DNA from 4 places in the Sphaerotilus microaerophilus genome. Region 3 is predicted to be linked to each of the others. Evidence: predicted binding sites of a transcription regulator. Region 3 holds the regulator's gene; each other region holds the start of a gene.
What was found. Region 3 encodes sigma-54, which starts transcription at its own class of promoters, with help from an activator protein. Its sites were predicted from a motif close to TGGCANGNAANCTGCTTT; they were not measured.
Positions count from the first base shown of each region.

Region 1: the regulator sigma-54 is predicted to act here: its motif matches at 1,559-1,576, upstream of NGK70_RS05825 (pilin).
Region 2: the regulator sigma-54 is predicted to act here: its motif matches at 2,059-2,076, upstream of NGK70_RS18720 (CmpA/NrtA family ABC transporter substrate-binding protein).
Region 4: the regulator sigma-54 is predicted to act here: its motif matches at 1,936-1,953, upstream of NGK70_RS11435 (PQQ-dependent methanol/ethanol family dehydrogenase).

Region 1 is NZ_AP025730.1:1,318,411-1,322,025, forward strand. It holds gene groL (chaperonin GroEL) at 1-1,322, shown strand, start outside; gene NGK70_RS05825 (pilin) at 1,613-2,089, shown strand; gene NGK70_RS05830 (PglL family O-oligosaccharyltransferase) at 2,195-3,615, shown strand, end outside.
Region 2 is NZ_AP025730.1:4,381,382-4,384,996, reverse strand. It holds gene ntrB (nitrate ABC transporter permease) at 1-578, opposite strand, end outside; gene NGK70_RS18720 (CmpA/NrtA family ABC transporter substrate-binding protein) at 619-1,887, opposite strand; gene NGK70_RS18715 (ANTAR domain-containing response regulator) at 2,223-2,849, opposite strand; gene NGK70_RS18710 (c-type cytochrome) at 3,014-3,526, shown strand; gene NGK70_RS18705 (sulfite exporter TauE/SafE family protein) at 3,571-3,615, opposite strand, start outside.
Region 3 is NZ_AP025730.1:328,084-331,698, reverse strand. It holds gene lptA (lipopolysaccharide transport periplasmic protein LptA) at 1-260, shown strand, start outside; gene lptB (LPS export ABC transporter ATP-binding protein) at 314-1,072, shown strand; gene NGK70_RS01510 (RNA polymerase factor sigma-54) at 1,127-2,755, shown strand; gene NGK70_RS01505 (hypothetical protein) at 2,914-3,228, shown strand; gene hpaR (homoprotocatechuate degradation operon regulator HpaR) at 3,289-3,615, opposite strand, start outside.
Region 4 is NZ_AP025730.1:2,626,958-2,630,572, reverse strand. It holds gene NGK70_RS11445 (ABC transporter permease) at 1-331, opposite strand, end outside; gene moeA (molybdopterin molybdotransferase MoeA) at 493-1,776, shown strand; gene NGK70_RS11435 (PQQ-dependent methanol/ethanol family dehydrogenase) at 2,018-3,615, shown strand, end outside.

The DNA of each region.
Region 1 (3,615 bases), 990 kb from region 3:
CCGCCGGCATGAATCCGATGGACCTGAAGCGCGGCATCGACAAGGCGGTCATCGCCCTGGTCGCCGAGCTGAAGAAGCAGTCCAAGGCCACCACGACCAGCAAGGAAATCGCGCAGGTCGGCACCATCTCCGCCAACAGCGATGAAGAAGTCGGCACCATCATCGCCCAGGCGATGGACAAGGTCGGCAAGGAAGGCGTCATCACCGTCGAAGACGGCAAGAGCCTGAACAGCGAGCTCGACGTCGTCGAAGGCATGCAGTTCGACCGCGGCTACCTGTCGCCCTACTTCATCAACAACCCGGAAAAGCAGGCTGCCCTGCTGGACAACCCGTTTGTCCTGCTGTTCGACAAGAAGATCAGCAACATCCGCGACCTGCTGCCCACGCTGGAGCAAGTGGCCAAGGCCGGCCGTCCGCTGCTGATCATCGCTGAAGAAGTCGAAGGCGAAGCGCTGGCGACCCTGGTGGTCAACACCATCCGCGGCATCCTGAAGGTCGTGGCCGTCAAGGCCCCGGGCTTCGGCGACCGCCGCAAGGCCATGCTCGAAGACATCGCCATCCTGACGGGCGGCAAGGTCATCGCCGAGGAAGTCGGCCTGACGCTCGAGAAGGTCACCCTGGCCGATCTGGGCCAGGCCAAGCGCGTCGAAGTGGGCAAGGAAAACACCACCATCATCGACGGCGCTGGCGCTGCTGGCGACATCGAAGCGCGCGTCAAGCAGATCCGCATCCAGATCGAGGAAGCCACCAGCGACTACGACCGTGAAAAGCTGCAAGAGCGCGTGGCCAAGCTGGCCGGCGGCGTGGCGGTGATCAAGGTTGGCGCGGCCACCGAAGTCGAGATGAAGGAGAAGAAGGCCCGTGTCGAAGACGCGCTGCACGCCACCCGTGCCGCCGTTGAAGAAGGCATCGTGGCCGGTGGTGGTGTGGCCCTGCTGCGTGCCCGTCAATCGGCTGGCAGCATCAAGGGTGACAACCACGACCAGGACGCCGGCATCAAGATCGTGCTGCGCGCGATCGAGCAGCCGCTGCGCGAGATCGTGGCCAACGCCGGTGGCGAGCCCAGCGTGGTGATCAACAAGGTCCTGGAAGGCGCGGGTACGTACGGCTTCAATGCCGCCAACGACACCTACGGCGACATGATCGAGATGGGCATCCTGGACCCGACCAAGGTGACCCGCACCGCGCTGCAGAACGCAGCCTCCGTGGCCGGCCTGATGCTGACCACCGAGTGCATGGTCGCCGAGTCCCCCAAGGACGACGCACCGGCCATGCCGGGCGGCGGCATGGGTGGCATGGGCGGCATGGACATGGGCATGTGAGTCCGGTTGCCTGAGCGCGGCTCGCCGCGTTCAAGCCAGCAAAAAGGCCGCAGCGATGCGGCCTTTTTGCATTTGAGCGACCAGACACGTCAAGCCCGGGCCGAGGCGACGGCTGGTGTTCGTGGGCACGACCGCGAAGTGACATTTTTGGTCGCCCCAGCGTCGTCAACCGGCTCTGATGGGTCTCCATGCGCGCAAAAGCTCCTCAAAAGTGCAGGTTCTCTGCGAGATCAGGCTGGCACGGGAACTGCATGATGAGTCCTTGTTCTTGTCCCAACTGGAGGTTACAGATGAAACGTGTTCAACAGGGCTTCACGCTGATCGAACTGATGATCGTCGTGGCGATCATCGGCATCTTGGCTGCCGTGGCGCTGCCGGCTTATCAGGATTACACCAAGCGCGCGAAGATGTCTGAAGTCATCCTGGCCGCGTCGCAGTGCCGCACGTCGATCAGCGAGGCTATCCAGTCGATGCCGACGACGTCGATCGGTACGGCGAATGGATGGGGCTGTGAATCCACTAGTCCCTCGAAGTACGTTGCGTCGGTGGCCACTGGTATCAACGGTGTTGTCACGGTGACCACCCAGGGTTTCAATGACGCAGCCATCGATGGTAAGACCATCACGCTGACGCCTTATTCGGACATTGCAATGGCTAATGCCATCGACGTGTCGGCCGCCGCCAAGGATCAGGGCAAGCAAGTCGCCGCGTGGAAGTGCGCGGCGGGCACGCTCACCCCCAAATATCTCCCGGGTTCCTGCAAGTAACGACACCTGCTTTAGGTTCGACTCAAAGAGGGGGCTTCGGCCCCCTCTTTCCGTTTTCGGGCCTCAGAGAATGCATCCGATGAATCGAGCACAATGCCGGCTCTGATGAGTCAAGCTATACCCCCATTCAGCGGCCGGACCGACGGCGGTGCGGTCACTTCGATCGGTTGGCTTGTTGTCGCTCTCCCCTTCCTGATCGCCTTCAGCGTCTCGCCCTCGTCCACCTACTTCAACCAGGCCTGGGCCGTGGCGGCTTCGGGGCTGTGGTTGCTGGCGTGGTTGGCACGGGCGCCGGTGCGGGCGGTGGGGGCCTTGCCGGCGGGGACTCGGGCGGTGCTGCTGGCGTTGGGGCTTCTGGCGGGGGCGATGCTCGTACCGGGGGCGCCCATCGGGCAGCGGTTGCTCCCCCTGGCCTGTGTGCTGCTGGCCGCGGCGATGGTGTACGCCGCGGCACGTGCGGCCCAGGCGGGTGATCTGGCGAGTTTTGCCCGGCCGCTGGCCTGGGGCCTGGTGATCGCAGGGCTGGCCAGTGTGGGGGTCGGGCTGGTGCAGGTGTTCGCGCCCGATTGGGCGGATGGCCGCCTGGTGTCCCTGCCGACGATTGCCGGGCGGGCGATTGGCAACATGCGCCAGCCCAACCAGCTGTCGACCCTGCTGATGTGGGCGATCGCCGCCGCGGTGTGGCTGGGCGTGTCGTCCGGCTGGCCGCGCCGGGTGCTGCTGGCGGTGGTGGCGCTGCTGGTGTTTGGCGTGGCGATGACGGCTTCGCGCACCGGCAGCGTGGGCATCGGCCTGCTGCTGATCTGGGGACTGCTGGACCGCCGCCTGCCGGGCTGGGTGCGCCTGTTGCTCATCGCCTGCCTGCCGCTGTATGTGCTGAGCTGGTGGGGGCTGGAGCAGTGGCTATCGGCCCACGGGGTGGCCTACTACGGCGAGGATCAGCTCAAGAAGACGTTGCACGGCGATGCGAGCAGCTCGCGCGGGCGGATCTGGTCCAACGCCTGGGCGATGATCCAGGCGCATCCCTGGTTCGGCACCGGCGTGGGGGCGTTCAATTTCGTCTGGTCGATGACGCCCTTCCCGGGCCGGCCGGTGGCCTTCTTCGACCACACCCACAACATCGCGCTGCAGTGGGCGGCGGAGTTCGGCCTGCCGATCGCCGTGGCGGTGTGTGCCGCGCTGCTGTGGGGGCTGTGGAGCGCGCGCGGGGCACTGCGCGCTGCGGATGACGAGGCGGCCATGGGCGCACGCACGGCGCTGTTCATGCTGGTGCTGGTGGGCGTGCACAGCCTGCTGGAGTATCCGCTCTGGTACACCTACTTCCTGCTGCCCACGGCGGTGATGGCCGGTTGGCTGACGGGCAGCGCTCCCACCGGCGGCGGGCTGGCGCCGGCGCAGTCCACCGGCCGGGTGGGCGTGGCTGCCGTGGCGCTGGCCGGGGCGCTGGCGGTGCTGGGCACGGTCTGGGCGACGCTGCAGTACTGGCAGGTGGCGGTGATCTTCGAGCCGGAGCTCTCCCTGGGCGA
Region 2 (3,615 bases), 2.0 Mb from region 3:
ATGGTCCAGATCGCCGCCGGGTTGGCGGCCTTGAACACCATCAGGCCGATGGGCAGCCAGGCCAGCGGCGAGACCGGGCGCAGCAGGCTGATGATCGGGTCCAGCATCTGGTTCAGGAAGTTGAACCGTCCGATCATGAAGCCCAGCGGGATGCCCACCAGCGCCGCCAGGCCGAAGCCCAGGCCGACGCGCTGCAGCGACGACAGGATGTTCCAGCCGATGCCCTGGTCGTTGGGCCCCTTGACGTAGAAGGGGTCGGCGAACAGATCCACCGCCGAGGCCCAGACCACCACCGGCCCGGGCAGCTGCTTGTCGCCGGTGTGCGACACCAGCTGCCACACCAGCAGCAGGCCCAGGAAGCCGAGCAGCGGCGCCAGCCAGCGCGCCAGCGTGCGGCGGCGCTGCGCCCGGGCCATCGCCGCGGCCTGTTCCTTCTGCTTGACGTCCGGGGCGGTCTCGGCCAACGGTGCCGGCCCGGCCGTCCTGGCGACCGAGGGGTGAGGCGCCGCCACGTTGCTGCGCGGCGCGGGTGCTGCCGGCAGGTCGCCGGGGTTCAGGGGGAAGGTGCTCGCGTTCATGGAGGGCTCCTGCTCGGGTGTGCGCATCGGGACGGGCGGATCAGGCCGCCTTGACCTTGAAGCTGGCGGCGTACTTGGCCGGGCTGCTGCCGTCCCAGACCACGCCGTCGATCATCTTGGAACTGCGCAGGTCGCTCTTGGGCACGCTGATCTTGAGCTGCGCCGCGGCTTCCTTGTAGAGCGCCGTCTTGTTGATGGCCTTGGCCAGGCCGAGGTAGTCCGGATCGGTCTTGAGCAGGCCCCAGCGGCGGTGCTGGGTGAGGAACCACATGCCGTCCGACAGGTAGGGGTAGGTGGCCGCCCCGTCGTTGAAGAACTTCATGTGGTTCGGGTCGTCCCAGGTCCGGCCCAGGCCGTTCTGGTAGCGGCCCAGGATGCGCTGGTTGATCGCGTCCACCGAGGTGTTGACGTAGGACTTCTCGGCGATGGTCTCGGCCATCTTCATCTTGTTCTGCAGGCCCGCGTCGATCCAGCGGCCGGCCTCCAGTATCGCCATGACCACCGCCCGCGCCGTGTTCGGGTACTTGGTGACGAAGTCGTTGGTGGTGCCCAGCACCTTCTCGGGGTGGTCCTTCCAGATGTCCTGGGTGGTCGAGGCGGTGATGCCGATGCCGTCGATGATGGCGCGGTGGTTCCAGGGCTCGCCCACGCAGTAGCCGTCCATGTTGCCCACGCGCATGTTGGCCACCATCTGCGGCGGCGGCACGGTGATCACCTTGGCGTCGGTCATCGGGTTGATGCCGTGCGCGCCCAGCCAGTAGTACAGCCACATCGCGTGGGTGCCGGTCGGGAAGGTCTGCGCAAAGGTGTATTCGCGCTTCTCGGCGGCCATCAGCTTGGCCAGGCTGGCGCCATCCACTGCGCCCTTTTCGGCCAGCTTCTTGCTCAGCGTGATGGCCTGGCCGTTCTGGTTCAGCGTCATCAGCACGGCCATGTCCTTCTTCGGCCCGCCGATGCCCAGGTGCACGCCGTAGACCAGGCCGTAGAGCACGTGCGCGGCGTCCAGCTCGCCGCTGACGAGCTTGTCGCGCACGCCGGCCCATGACGCCTCCTTGGTCGGGATGATCTTGATGCCGTACTTCTTGTCAAAGCCGAGCACCGAGGCCATCACCACCGACGCGCAGTCGGTCAGCGGGATGAAGCCGATGCGCACCTCGGTCTTCTCCGGCCGGTCCGAGCCCTGCGCATGCACCACGGACTGCAGCCCGGGCACGAGGCCTGAGGTGGCGGCTGCCGTGGCCGAGGCGGCTGCGGCCTTGACGATCGTGCGGCGACCCATGTCGACATCCTTGTTGTGAAGCGGATTCATCTGTGCACCCTCGAAGCGGTTGAAGCGAAGCGAGAACAAAAAGAAAACGGCGTCCGCACTGCACCCGGCCAGGGGCCGGGGAGTGGGGACGCCGTCGTCCGGTGGGCTGCACTCCGCCTTGGAGCGCTGCCACTTCAGCGAAAGACCGCCGTTGATCTCTCTGCCTGGGTATAAGCAGGTGCCGTGCCAGCCTGGATTCGCGCTGCATGCACCGTGCTGGGCGCCGCGGGCGGGTGTTCGTGCTGCACTGCACCAGAAGTGGTGATCCGCTGTGCACCGTGGTGCAGTCTGGTGCGCCCGACGCGCCCGGTGCGGCGGCGCTCGCTCTCGGCCCCTCAGCCCAGCAGCGGTGCGAGGTCGAGCAGCCGCTGCGCCACCTCGGCGATCTTGAGCCCGCGGTCCATCGCCGACTTGCGCAGCAGCGCGTAGGCCGCCTCCTCGCCAATGCCCTGGCGCTTCATCAGCAGGCCCTTGGCGCGGTCGATCACCTTGCGGTCGCTCAGCTCGCTGCGTGCGCGGGCCAGCTCCTCGCGCAGCGCGCGGTCCTGCTCGAAGCGGGCGATGGCCACGCGCAGCACGGAGGCCAGCCGCTGCGGTTGCAGCCCGGCCACCACGTAGGCGCTGACGCCCGCGGCCATGGCCTGGCGCATCGGGTCGTCGCGATCGTCCTCGGTGAACACCACCACCGGCCGCGGGCTCTGGCTGCTCAGCGCCGCCAGGTGCTCCAGCGTGTCGCGCGTGGGCGATTCGCTGTCGACGATCACCACGTCCGGGCGCAGCTGCAGCACGCTGTCGTGGATGACCCGGGCGAGGTCGACCACGCCGACCACCTCGTGGCCCTGGCGCACCAGTTCGTCGCGGATCAGGCCGACGCGGCGCGCCCCGTCATCGATCAGCAGGATGCGCAGCGGGCGGGGGTCGGTGGCGAGGGGCATGGCGAGGCCAGGGGCAGCACGGGGCATGGCCCGAGCCACGCAACTCGCGTGCCGGGGCGGTCCCGGCATGGGCCTGATCTGCCGCAAGACCGCGGTGGCCCGCAGCGCCCCTGCACGCCGCAGGGCCGGGTTCCGCGGTAGGCTGCCCAGGGCAGGCCGGACGTGTGCGCCGGTGCACGGAGGATTCGATGATGAGCAAGCAGATGCACCCCTCACGGGCCACGAGGTGGCCGGGCGTTGGCGCGGCGGCGCTGCTCCTGGCTGGCCTGGGGCTGGCCGGCTGTGCGGTGGAGGTGCAGAACACCCGCGCCGCGCAGGAGCTGGCGAAGCAGTCGGAACTGCCCGGCTCGGTCTACACCGGCTGGCGGGTCTACCAGGACCGCTGTGCGGCCTGCCACGGCGCCGACGCCAGCGGCAGCACGAAGGCGCCCGACCTGCGCCAGCGGGTGCGCGATCTCGGTGCGCACCGCTTCGTGGGCCTGGTGCTGACGCGCTACGACTGGAACCAGGTCGAGTCGCTGGGCAATGGCAACAACCGTGGTGGCGATGCGATGGTCGACGACGTGCTGCAGCGCCGCCGTGGCGCCCTGGTGATGCCCGCCTGGCAGGGCGAGCCGCAGGTGCAGGCGCACATCACCGACCTCTACGCCTACCTCTCGGCACGCGCCGAGGGCACCCAGGGGCCGGGGCGGCCGGCCCGATAGCCAGGGGGCGGCCTGCCCGTTCGCCAGGGCGCGGCCGACCCAGGTCAGATCGGCCTGAGGAACAGCCCGATCGTCAGCGCGACGCCGAT
Region 3 (3,615 bases):
AGAAGCGCGACGGCGTGGACGAGTGGATCGAGGGCCAGGCGCAGCGCGTCGAGTACGACGCCGGTGCGCAGGTGGTGCGCCTGCTGCAGCGCGCCCAGGTCCGCCTGCTGCGCGCCGGCGTACTGGCCGACCAGGTGAATGGCGAGCTCATCGTCTACGACAACGCCCGCGATGTCTTCGAGGTGCAGGGCGGAGGCACAGGCGGTAGCGGCCGCGTGCGCGGCACCGTGACGCCGCGTGCAAGCGAGGGCGGCCGTTGACGGCGGCACTGCCGGCGGCCGGTGCAGCCGCATTGCCTGCCGGGGCCGGCGCCATCAGCGCGCCCAGCGGGGCCACCCGACTGGAGGCCGAGGGCCTGCAGAAGCGCTACGGCGCGCGGCTGGTGGTCAAGGACGTGCACCTGGCGGTGCACAGCGGCGAGGTGGTCGGCCTGCTCGGGCCCAACGGCGCGGGCAAGACCACGAGCTTCTACATGCTGGTCGGGCTGGTGCGTGCCGATGCCGGGCAGATCCGCATCGACGGCCTGCCGGTGGAGCGCCTGCCGATCCACCAGCGTGCCCGCATGGGCCTGTCCTACCTGCCGCAGGAGGCGTCGATCTTCCGCCGCCTGACGGTGGAGGAGAACATCCGCGCCGTGCTGGAGCTCCAGCTCGACGAGCGTGGCCGGCCCTACCCCGCCGCGCGCATCGAGCAGCTGCTCGATGCCCTGCTGGCCGACCTGTCGATCGAGCGGCTGCGCAACAGCCCGGCGCCGGCGCTGTCGGGCGGCGAGCGCCGCCGCGTCGAGATCGCCCGGGCGCTGGCCACCCAGCCGCGCTTCATCCTGCTCGACGAGCCCTTTGCCGGCGTCGACCCGATCGCGGTGATCGAGATTCAGCGCATCATCGGCTTCCTGAAGGCGCGCGGCATCGGCGTGCTGATCACCGACCACAACGTGCGCGAGACGCTGGGCATCTGCGACCGCGCCTACATCATCAGCGAGGGCCGCGTGCTGGCCGAGGGCACGCCCACCGACATCGTCGACAACCCCGATGTGCGCAAGGTCTACCTGGGCGAGCACTTCCGCATGTGAACGTGCAGCGCTGTTCCCAGACCCCACTGAATCCGTGAAGACGAGGACCCCTTCGTGAAACCCTCCCTGCAGGTCCGCCTGTCACAGCACCTGGCGCTGACCCCGCAACTGCAGCAGTCGATCCGGCTGCTGCAGCTCTCCACGCTGGAGCTGCACCAGGAAGTCGAGCAGATGCTCGAACAGAACCCCTTCCTGGAGGTCGACGACGACGGCAGCGCCACGGGCGACAGCAGCGCCGCAGGGGCGACGCCGGCCGAGGTGGCGGCGCCGTCCGCGCCGGCCGAAGGAGCCGCCGACACGCCCTGGGACGGCGGCAGCGACACGCTCGGCAGCGAGGCCGCCAGCCCGGCCGACGGCGATGCCCCGGGCATGGAGCCGCTGGACTTCAACGGTGGCGACCGTGAAGACTGGGAGAACGGCACCGAGCGCGAGGACTTCGACGGCCGGGCCGAAGCCCCCGCCAGCCGCAATGCCGCCCCCGACGACGAGGACAGCGACTGGACCGAGCGCAACACCGTGGCCCCCAGCCTGCCCGACCACCTGCGCGAACAGCTGCTGGGCATGCGCCTGGCGCCCGAGGACATGCTGCTGGTCGAGACGCTGATCGACTCGCTCAACGAGGACGGCTACCTGGCCGACGCGCTCGAAGAAGTGGCCGAGCGTCTGGCGCTGATCCTGGAGCTGGGCAACCCGGCCGACCCTGCGGCCGATCCCCAGGCGGCGGCCGAGGCAGCCCTGACGCTGCGCGAGGACCTGCTCGACCGCCTGCGCTGCGCGCTGGGCTGGCTGCAGAACCTGGAGCCGGCGGGTGTGGGCGCACGCGACCTCTGCGAGTGCCTGCAGCTGCAGCTGCGTGACCTGCCCGATTCCGAGGCGCGCGACGCCGCCCTGGCGATCTGTCGCGGCCAGCTCGAAGCGCTGGCCAAGCGGGACCTCAAGCGCCTGATGGCCATCACCGGCGCCAGTGAAGACACCGTGCGCGAGGCGCAGGCGCTGATCGTTGCGCTGGAGCCCAAGCCGGGGCGGCGCTTCACCCGCGCCGAGGCCAACATCGTCGTGCCCGACGTGATCGTGCAGAAGTCCGGCCGCGGCTGGAAGGTGGTGCTCAACCCGGACGTGATGCCCAAGCTGCGCATCAATGACCTCTACGCCCAGGTGCTGCGCCAGCACCGCAGCCAGCGCACCGGCGACGAGGGTGGCGCCAACCTGTCGGCCCGGCTTCAGGAGGCGCGCTGGTTCGTCAAGAACATCCTGCAGCGCTTCGACACCATCCAGCGCGTCTCGCAGGCCATCGTCGAACGGCAGAAGGGCTTCTTCACCCACGGCGAGATCGCGATGAAGCCGCTGGTGCTGCGCGAGATCGCCGACGAGCTGGGCCTGCACGAGTCCACCATCTCGCGGGTGACGACGGCCAAGTACATGAACACGCCCTTCGGCACCTTCGAGCTGAAGTACTTCTTCGGCTCCTCGCTGAACACCGAGGCCGGTGGCAACGCCAGCTCCACGGCGGTGCGTGCGCTGATCAAGCAGTTCGTCAGCGCCGAGGACGCCAAGAAGCCGCTGTCGGACAGCCAGCTCAGCCAGATGCTGGAGGAACAGGGCATCCAGGTGGCGCGGCGCACGGTGGCCAAGTACCGCGAGGCGCTCAAGATCGCGCCCGCGAACCTGCGCAAGGCGATCTGAACCTCTCGACGGGTCGGCAGCCGCCGGCCCGTGCAGATGCCACACCGCGCCCGACGCAGGCATCGCCCGGATACGGATTGCTTCAAATTTGCGTGTTTGCCTCAATGGCGCGGCACGCCACCTGCATGGAACCATGGCTTTCGGGAGCACAACAAGCCATGGAACCTTCTGCCCAGAACCGCCTGCGCATCGCCCAGCGCATCCACGACCTGCTGCTGCACGAGCTCGGCGAGGCCGTCGACGTGGGGCTGCTGCTCGGCCCGCCCGAGTACGCCCGGGCGGTGCTGAGCCTGTGCCGCTCCTGCGGCAGCACCGAGCTGGTGCAACTGGGGAACGATTTCGTGCACGCAACCGATGCCGAGGCGCGTGTCCAGCGGCAGGCCGGGCAGGCCCGATCGGCGCCCGAGTGGCGCGTCCCCACCGCGGGCGAGCTGCCCATCGGTCGCACGCCAGCCCCGCCAGCGGGCTTCTGACCCGCGTTTGACCTGCTCTTGACCTGTGCCGGCAGACCGGCGGCGGGCCGGCTGCGCCGATCAGTCGGCGTCCACGGGCGGCAGTTCGCCGAGCAGGCCGATCAGCTCGTCGAGCGTGGTGTAGAAACGTTCGATGAAATCGCGCCCGATGTGCGTCTCGATCGCCTCGTAGACCGCCTCGATCTGCGGCGCCAGCGTGGCGGCCAGCACGCGGGCGCGTTCGGTCAGGCTCACCCGCACACGGCGCTGGTCATGCGCCAGGCGCTCGCGCGTGACCAGCCCCAGGTCGTCCATGCGCGCCAGCACCCCCGCCAGGCTGGGGCTGGAGATGCGGCAGACCTCGCCGATCTGGCGCGGCTCCAGCGGCCCGCGCTCCAGCAGCGCGCG
Region 4 (3,615 bases), 2.3 Mb from region 3:
CGAGGATGCTCTGCGCCACCACCATCGCGGTGGGCGTGAAGAGGATGCCCCAGGCGCCCAGCGGCCCGGAGCGCGACAGCAGCAGGTAGACCAGCAGCCCCACCACCACCGAAGGCAGCGCCAGCAGCGTATTGACGCCCCAGACCAGCAGCCGGTGGCCGGGAAAGCGCGCCACCGCGAGCCAGGCGCCCAGCCACAGCCCGGCGATGGCGCCCACCAGGCAGGCCGAGAAGCTCACCTGCAGCGACAGGCCGACGATGCGCATCAGCACGGCATCGCCCTGCGCAATCAACTGCGCAGCCAGGGTGATGCTGTCGGTGAAGGCACTCATGGCGGGCTGGAGGAGGGGGAATAGGACCTGTGCAGCCGCGAACCGATCTGCAACGGCGGGGCGCGATTCTGCGGGCAGCATGGCGATCGCGCGATATGTACGTCCGTGCATAGCGGCTCGTGCTGCGGCCCGTCAGCGACCCCCTGGCTATCATCCGCACCATGTCCCAGCCCGGCCCCTCCCCCCTCATCTCCGACGCAGACCTGAGCGTCGACGCCGCACGCGCGGCCATTGCCGCAGCGCTGCGGCCGCTCACCGACACCGAAACGGTCGGCCTGGCCGATGCGCCCGGGCGGGTGCTGGCCGCCGACGTGATCTCGCCGATCGATGTGCCGGCGCACGACAACTCGGCCATGGACGGCTACGCCTTTGCCGCCGCCGACCTGCGCGCCGATGCGCCCACCGTGCTGCGCGTGGCCGCGGGCACCGCCTTTGCGGGCACGCCCCATGCCGGGGTGGTCGGCCGTGGCGAGTGCCTGCGCATCATGACCGGCGCGGTGATGCCCGCCGGGCTGGACACCGTGGTGCCGCAGGAGCTGGCCACGCTGGCTGCGTCGGCCGATGGCGGCCTGCTCACCATCGCGCCCGGCGTGCTCAAGCCCCTTGAGAACCGCCGCCTGCGCGGCGAGGACCTGGCCAGGGGCAGGCCCGCCGTTCAGGCCGGTCGGGTACTCAAGCCGGCCGACGTGGGGCTGATCGCCTCGCTGGGCATCCCGCAGGTGGCGGTGCTGCGGCGCCTGCGCGTGGCGGTGTTCTCCACCGGCGACGAGTTGCGCAACGCCGGCGAGCCGCTCGACCCCGGCTGCATCTACGACAGCAACCGCTACACCCTGCTGAGCGCAGTGCGCCGGCTCGGCATGGAGCCGGTCGACCTCGGCCTGGTGCGCGACGACCCTGCTGCGCTGCAGGCCACGCTGGAGCGTGCCGTGGCCGAGGCCGACGTGGTGCTGACCAGCGGCGGCGTCAGCGTGGGCGACGCCGACTACACCCGCGACCTGCTGGCACGCATGGGCCAGGTGGCCTTCTGGAAGGTGGCGATGCGGCCCGGGCGGCCCTTCGCCTTCGGCGCGCTGCAGGGCCCGGCCGGGAAGACGGCCTGGCTGTTCGCCCTGCCCGGCAACCCGGTGGCCAGCCTGGTGACCTTCTACGCCTTCGCGCGCGAGGGCCTGCTGCGCCTGGCCGGCGCCCAGGCCACGCCCCCGCTGACGCTGCAGGCACGCAGCGCCGCGGCGATCCGCAAGCGCCCCGGGCGCACCGAGTTCCAGCGCGGCGTCCTGCGCCGCGCCGCCGACGGCGGCTGGGAAGTGGCCATCACCGGGGCCCAGGGCGCCGGCATCCTGCGCAGCATGAGCGAGGCCAACGCGCTGGTGGTGCTGGGCCAGGCGCAGGGCTCGGTGGCGGCCGGCGACTGGGTGGAGGTCTGGCCCTTCGACGGGCTGGTCTGAGACCCTGTGACAGCGCAGGCGTCCCTGGCACGCCTGCGCCGTCGCCGCGCTGCAACGGTGTTTGATGGTGGGACAGTGTTCAGGGTGAACCCGCACGATCCGCGGGGTCAAAGCTGCGAAAACAGCCTCTGACCTGGGTCAAACGGGCTGGATTCGACCTGGCACGGTTGTCGCTCAGGAAGATTTCCCGAGAGGCGCCTGCCCGCGCTGTTCTCTGTCACCACCCACGAGGAGACCGTTCATGCAAAAGAAGCTGTTGGGCCTGCTGATCAGCGCAGGCCTGGCGTCGATGGCCGCCCAGGCCGCCGTCACCGACCAGATGATCGAGAACGACGCCAAGTCCACCGGCGATGTGCTGAGCTGGGGCGTCGGCACCCAGGGCCAGCGTTACTCCCCCCTGAAGCAGATCAACACCGCTACCGTCGGCAAGCTGGTGCCGGCCTGGTCGTTCTCCTTCGGCGGCGAGAAGCAGCGCGGCCAGGAATCGCAGCCCGTCATCCACAACGGCAAGATGTTCGTGACGGGTTCGTACTCGCGCATCTACGCCCTGGACGTGAAGACTGGCCAGAAGCTGTGGAAGTACGAGCACCGCCTGCCCGACGGCATCATGCCCTGCTGCGACGTGATCAACCGCGGCGCTGCGCTGTATGACAACCTGGTCATCTTCATGACGCTCGACGCCCAGATCGTCGCGCTGAACCAGGACACCGGCGAGGTGGTCTGGAAGGAGAAGATCGACAACTACGCGGACGGCTACTCGGCCTCGGCTGCCCCGATCATTGCCCAGGGCCTGCTGCTGACCGGCGTGTCCGGCGGCGAATTCGGCGTGGTCGGCCGCGTCGAGGCCCGCAACCCGAAGACCGGCGCGCTGGTCTGGGTGCGCCCCACCGTCGAAGGCCACATGGGCTACAAGTACGACGAGAAGGGCAACAAGACCGAGAACGGCATCTCCGGCACCACCGGCAAGAGCTGGCCTGGCGACCTGTGGAAAACCGGCGGCGCAGCCACCTGGCTGGGCGGCACCTACAACAGCAAGACGGGCCTGGCCTACTTCGGCACCGGCAACCCGTCCCCCTGGAACAGCCACCTGCGCAAGGGTGACAACCTCTTCAGCTGCTCGACCGTCGCCATCGACGTGAAGACCGGCCAGATCAAGTGGCACTACCAGAACACGCCCAACGACGGCTGGGACTTCGACGGCGTGAACGAGTTCGTCACCTATGACGAAGGCGGCAAGATCCTCGGCGGCAAGGCCGACCGCAACGGCTTCTTCTACGTCAACGACGCGGCCACCGGCCAACTGGTCAACGCCTTCCCCTTCGTCAAGAAGGTGACCTGGGCCACCGGCATCGACCTGAAGACCGGCCGCCCGAACTACGTGCCGGAAAACCGTCCTGGTGACCCGACCGCTGGCGCCGACGGCAAGAAGGGCAGCAGCGTGTTCGCCGCACCGTCCTTCCTGGGCGGCAAGAACCAGATGCCGATGGCCTACTCGCCCGACACGAAGCTGTTCTACGTGCCGGCCAACGAATGGGGCATGGAGATCTGGAACGAGCCGATCACCTACAAGAAGGGTGCCGCCTACCTGGGCGCCGGCTTCACCATCAAGACGCTGAACGACGGCCCGATCGGTGCCCTGCGCGCCATCGACCCGAAGACCGGCAAGATCGTCTGGGAAACCACCAACAACGCTCCGCTGTGGGGCGGCGTGCTGACCACCGGCGGCAACCTGGTGTTCTGGGGCACCCCGGAAGGCTACCTGCAGGCCGCCGATGCCAAGACCGGCAAGGTGGTCTGGAAGTTCCAGACCGGCTCCGGCGTCGTGGCTCCCCCGGTGAC